2 regions of the Paenibacillus sp. FSL H7-0442 genome follow, and region 1 is predicted to be linked to the other one. Evidence: predicted binding sites of a transcription regulator. Region 1 holds the regulator's gene; the other holds the start of a gene.
What was found. The regulator Rex, encoded in region 1, represses fermentation and respiration genes when NADH is low (regulators of the CRP and FNR family bind a similar motif). The targets are predictions, from matches to a motif close to TTGTGAAATATTTCACAA.
Positions count from the first base shown of each region.

Region 2: nirB (nitrite reductase large subunit NirB) is a predicted target of Rex. The motif match lies at 1,180-1,197, and genes of this name have one in related genera.

Region 1 is NZ_CP151963.1:3,294,032-3,297,248, forward strand. Features, by position in the region: gene MHH57_RS14335 (amidohydrolase) at 1-1,125, opposite strand, end outside; gene MHH57_RS14340 (redox-sensing transcriptional repressor Rex) at 1,112-1,765, opposite strand; gene dinG (ATP-dependent DNA helicase DinG) at 1,809-3,217, opposite strand, start outside.
Region 2 is NZ_CP151963.1:707,725-710,941, forward strand. Features, by position in the region: gene MHH57_RS03105 (spore germination protein) at 1-897, opposite strand, end outside; gene nirB (nitrite reductase large subunit NirB) at 1,304-3,217, shown strand, end outside.

The DNA.
Region 1 (3,217 bases):
ATGTGCCTGATTCAGATCCAACGCGATAAAGTCAGCCTTGTTGCCTGCTGCCAACGCTCCTACTTCTTTTAAACCAATCGACTTTGCACCGTATTCTGTTGCCAGACGCAGCGCTTCACTTGCAGGAACTGCCGTAGGGTCACCGGATACACCCTTGTGAATAAGTGCTGCCAGACGCATTTCCTCGAACATATCCAGGTTATTATTGCTGGCAGGACCATCCGTTCCGAGAGAAACCGTAACCCCTGCACGCAGCAATTCAGGCACTCTTGCCACACCACTTGCCAGCTTCAAGTTGCTGCCAGGATTGTGGGAAACCGCTACACCACGTTCTGCCAGTAAAGCTATTTCTTCGTCGTTCAAATGAACGCCATGGGCAACAAGCGAAGGACGGGAGAAAAAGCCAAGCTTATCCAAGTGTGCAACCGGACGCAAACCGTAGTCGCGTACGTTTTGCTCTACTTCGGCGATCGTCTCAGACATGTGCGTATGCAGTGGCAAGTCCAGATCATGCGCAGCTTGTACGAATTTTTCAATAAACGCAGGTGGACATGTATATGGCGCGTGCGGAGACATCATCGTAGTAATACGCCCGTCTGCTTTACCGTGCCAGTTACGTGCAAAAGTCACGGCCTCTGCCAGCTTGATTCGCTGTTCTTCCTCCGAACATAGTCCAATTGCTCCACGCATCAGACTTGCACGAATACCTGACTCTTCAGCCACACGAGCCACTTCATCCATATGATCGTACATATCGAGGAAGGTTGTTGTTCCACCTTTCAGCATTTCCAGCACAGACAAGGACGTACCCCAGTACACGTCTGTAGAAGTAAACTTGGCTTCCATAGGCCACATTTTTTCTTGAAGCCATACTTGAAGTGCCAAATCATCTCCATGCCCACGCAGTAGAGACATCGCCGCATGACCATGAGTATTGATCAGACCAGGTAAAAACAATAGCCCTTTACCATCGATCGCTTCCGTCTCTTCCTCACCCGCAGGCAAGGTTTCGCCAATATAAGTAATACGACTATCCTCCACAATCATAAAACCATGGACTACCCCTGCTTCTGGTCCATTTATGGCAAAAGATCCGTTTTTAATCATCCATTTATTCACTGTCATATTGGGTTTCTTCCTTTCCGTCCTCCAAATAATAAGCGAGGCTAAGCAAATCAGTTGTAAAGTCTGTGGCATGAATCCGAATGTTGGCTGGTGCCTTGAGAGTAGTCGGTGCAAAGTTCAGGATCGCTCCAATTCCGCTCTCAATAAGCCTGTCAGCCACGTGCTGTGCTTCAAAATCAGGTACGGTAATAATCCCGATTCGAATGTGTTTTTCTTTCACAGTCGCTTCCAGTTCATCCATCGGTTGCACGACCAATGTATTGATCTTGGTTCCTACCTTATCCGGAAACGCATCAAATACCGCTACAATCTTCATATTGTCTTTTAAATAAGCGTTATAATTCGAAAGGGCTTGCCCCAGATTACCCGCTCCGACCAATACTACATTAATTTGTTGGTCGATTTTCAGGATATGGCGTATTTTCTCAATGAGATAAGAAACATCATAACCAATACCCTTCCGACCAAAATCTCCAAAATAAGCAAGATCTTTACGGATTTGGGCCGGGTTCAAATCTAGCCTCTGTCCCAACTCTTGAGAAGAGACCGTAGCCACCTCCCGTTTGTGCAGTGCATTCAGATAACGTAAATATACGGGTAACCTCCGTACGACAGCCTCTGAAATTTTATCTGATTTCATACTTGCTCCCCCTAATTGTAACGAACATACTTATGTCCGTCCGTTATGCCTCTGTCTCCGGGGCGGATTGGAGCCATTCGGCGATGCGGGGCACCATTTGCTCCGATGGCATATGCTCCATTTTTGGTCCCGGTAACGAGTACAAAAAGTGCTTTCCGTAATAGGATTCAATCACACGCGTATCATAAACGATAACGACCCCGTGGTCGTTCGCTGTACGTACCAACCGACCAAATCCCTGTTTGAAGCGAATGACCGCTTGCGGTACAGACAGCTTCATAAATGGATTCTTCTTCTGCTGCTGGAGCAGTTCGCTTTTTGCCTCCAGCAGCGGGTGATTCGGCGGTTGAAACGGCAAGCGAACAATGGCTAGACAAGTCAGAGCCTTCCCCGGAATATCGACGCCTTCCCAGAAACTGCTGGTCCCCAGCAATACAGAAGCTTTCGCTTCCTGAAACCGGCGGGTTAGCTTGCTGCGACTTCCACTGTCCACACCTTGTCCCAGCACAGTAATTTCGCTGGATGCTAAGGCCTCTTTGAGCGGCTCATACACTTGCCGGAGCATCCGATAGGACGTAAACAGAACGAGCATTCTCCCACGTGTCGCCTGAGCAGTCGCTCCTAGAGAGCTAACGAGCATATCTACAAAATGCGCATCTCCTACACTGCCCTTCACACTTGGGAAATCCCGTGGAATAACCAGCAACACCTGATCCCTGTAATTAAAGGGTGACGGGAGCTGCGAAGTCATCAGCCGCTCTTGATCTGCGGCCTCCTGTAAGCCGAGCTGATCGATCATGTACTGAAACGACTTATCTACCGACAAGGTAGCAGAAGTCAGAATAATGCTTCTTTTTTTGTCAAAAAACATTTCTTTCAACTGGCGGCTCACATCGACGGGTACCGCATAAAATTGCAATGATTTACTACGGAATTGCCCGCTCGCCTCGAGCCAGTATACGGTTGTTTCATCATCGAGTCGGATAAAAAAGCGCAAATTTTCTCGAATCCCCGCCAAATCCTTGAGCAGACCCGTGATATCTGTAATAAGGCTATCCGCCGCATAATCGTCATGTTCTTCCTTGACGTCCAGCATCAGCTTGTCGCCCTTGCGCAAAATTTCGCTCATTGTTACATATAGCTGATTTTCCAAAGCTCCCGCCTGATCCCACTTTGCAGGCTTGGCCGAAGGTTTGAGACGGGAAGAAAACTGTCCTGTTTCACCCGGTGTCGCATCACTTCGCTCCGGCAACATGCCAAACAGTTTGTCGCTTAGCAGGTCCCAAGTTTCCTTCACCTCTAACACGAGCGGATACAGCTGATCAATGGTTGAGGCCCAATCTGCCGACTTCTCGTGTCCCGATTTCGCCAACTGTTGACGAAGTGAAGGCAGTTGTCCATTCTTGCTGTCTTTGAACAGTCGCGTCAGTGTATGCACGAGTGTGAAATATT
Region 2 (3,217 bases), 2.6 Mb from region 1:
GAACGGACTTAAATAATTGTCTTCAATGAGTTGCTCCACATAACCGGATTCAGCCAAAAAATCCATGTCTATTTTTGATATTCTGCGCTTTACTTCTTCAAGAAGATCCGGATTCACAATATCCTTGATGTACGCGACAACCAGATCCTTTTTGATTCGGCTTCCAACCTGGAATTTCTTTATTTCCAGATTTTTATTTAAGCCCTGGCGTCGAAGCATCGAAGTATTTTCACTTAATACTTCCGTAAAACCGATTCTAGGACCCCGAAGTAATGCTTCAGAGGTTGGTTCATTGACGGAGCGAATAGCGCCATTAGGCGAACCCACTAGTAGTGCTTCCTTCATTCCTTCAATTAATAAGGCGGTATGACCTAAAAGGATGAACTCGTACAGTTCCTCCATACTGGTAACTTCACTAATTTGCGTAAGTGGCATCAAGCTATCTTTTATAAAAGAGGTACTTATACTTTCCTGTTGGTCCTGCTGGCCCTGCTGGCCCTCAAACATCAAGACCTCCAATACCTGATTGCTCATAAGCTTTTCATCCTGCATACCTTCTATGAAGACTAATACGGACCGAGCATGAAATTTCTTCAACATAAACTCACGAAAATGCACATCACTATTTTCGCCTATAGACTCTCGGATCGAATCTAAATCGGAATCGTAATTCCCTGTAATTTTGGAGCTTGGTTCATGCTGTTGATCAGCATCGCCTTCGTTATGTTCGTCGGAAAGCGGACGATCAGAAGAATGTTTGGATTTTGCCCCCTTACTGCCGACAAACGAATAAATCGATGTGTTTATATAATAAATTCCTAAAGGAATAACCAACGCGAGGCCTGCTTGAAAGAGTGTACTCCAGCTTGGAATATAAGAAATAATTTTAGACCACATGATGATCACCTCCATACGATTCAATTCTAAGATACAAGTTGTCCCTAAAGTATTCCTTATAAAGGTTGTATTTACACATGAACTGGAAAGATTCGTTCGATGACCAGAGCAAATGATCATCAACTACACTATTTTTAAATCTAATCATTACGGCAGATCTCACACGAAACACTTCTGTTGTTGTTATAGAGCTATCTAGCACTGAGAGCCAGTGTAGAGAATGGAGCAAAATCCCTTGAAACGGAATAGGGAAATCCCTAAATATTCTTAATTTTAACTACATTGTGATTCTAGTCACATATAGCTCTATCTGCTGTATTAAAATAGAAGCATAAACAATATTCATTAGAAACGTAGAGATGTCGTCGGATAGGAAGTAGCGTCGAATGAATGGAGGAACCGGTATATGATAAACAGTAAAAAGAAGCTTGTGGTTATAGGGAACGGGATGGCTGGTATCAATACGGTCGAACAAATTTTAAAATTAACAGATAAATATGAAATTACAGTCCTGGGAAGTGAGCCGCATCCGAACTATAACAGGATCATGCTCTCTTATGTGTTGGAAGGTAGTAAAACAATAGATGATATCATACTGAACGATTTGCAATGGTATGCGGATCAAGGGATTACTTTATATACAGGAAAAATGGTTAAAAGTATCGACGGTGAGAACAAGAAGATTCTCACCGAAGACGGACTGGAAATTGATTACGATGTGGCTTTGGTGGCTACTGGTTCACAATCGTTTATTCTGCCTATTCCGGGTAAAGAATTACCGGGAGTTATTGGTTTCCGAGATATCGCCGATTGCTCGGCAATGCTGGAAGCGGCAAAGACCTATAAAAAGGCCGCTGTCATTGGTGGAGGTCTGTTGGGGCTGGAGGCAGCTAAAGGCCTGGTCAATCTGGGGATGGATGTTACGGTCGTTCATTTAATGGAAGATTTGATGGAACGTCAGCTAGACCGGGAAGCCTCTGCGATGCTAAAAGCAGAACTAGAACGCCAAGGAATCAAGTTTGCTATGCAAATGCAAACTTCGGAGGTGTACGGTCAAGATCGCGTACAAGGATTGCGGTTTTCAGACGGAAGCGAGCTGGAAGCGGATTTGGTCGTTATGGCGGTTGGGATCAAGCCTAATATTCAGGTAGCTGTGCAAAGTGGTATGGAAACGAACCGTGGTATTGTAGTCGATGATTTGATGAGAACCTCTGTGCCGGATGTATATGCTGTAGGGGAATGTGTTGAACACCGCGGAATCTGTTATGGTCTGGTAGCTCCGCTGTTTGAGCAGGGAAGTGTCATTGCCAAACATTTGGCAGGCGCGGAAACTGAAGGTTATATGGGATCGGTGGTTTCCACCAAGCTCAAAATTTCAGGGGTGGATGTTTTCTCAGCTGGCGAATTCATAACCCAGCCTGAACATACGGTGATTGTTGCAAAAGATGAGTGGAAGCGGACCTACAAAAAAGTGCTGCTTCGTGAAAATAAGATTGTTGGAACTGTACTGTTTGGCGATGTGAGCGAATCTGCTAGCCTGCAAAAATATGTGCGTCAGCAAACATTGATGACAGATGAAATATATGGACAGCTCATGGGTACTGGATGCAGCAATCACGGGTCGAAAACATCATCCGCTGAAACGATGGCCGATGATGAAATTGTGTGTGGCTGTAACGGTGTTACTAAAAAGGCCATTGTTGATGCAATTAATGACAATGGGCTGACTACAGTCGATGAAATTAAAGCATGTACCGGAGCAACTCGTTCTTGTGGAGGATGTAAGCCGGTCGTGGAGCAGATTCTACAATATGTTCTTGGAGACAGCTTCAAGACGTCAGCCAAGCAAGGAATATGTAGCTGCACAACATTGAGCCGGGACGAGATTGTGGAAGCGATCAAAACCAAAGGGCTGACAACAACGCGTGAAGTTATGAATGTACTGGGTTGGCATAATGATGAAGGTTGCTCCAAATGCCGGCCGGCGCTGAATTACTATCTGGGAATGATTAACCCGGACACCTATGAAAATGAGGGGGATTCCCGTTTTGTAAATGAGCGATTGCACGCGAACATTCAAAAGGATGGAACGTTTACAGTTGTTCCTAGAATGTACGGCGGTGTAACGACCCCAGAAGATTTGAAGAAGATAGCAGATGTTTCTCTTAAATACAACGTTAAGGTCGTTAAAGTAACAGGAGGACAGCGGCTTGATTTGATCGGTGTCCGTAAAGAGGATCTGCCTAAAGTATGGGAAGAACTCGATATGCCGTCGGGGTATGCCTACGCGAAGTCACTTCGTACGGTTAAAACCTGTGTT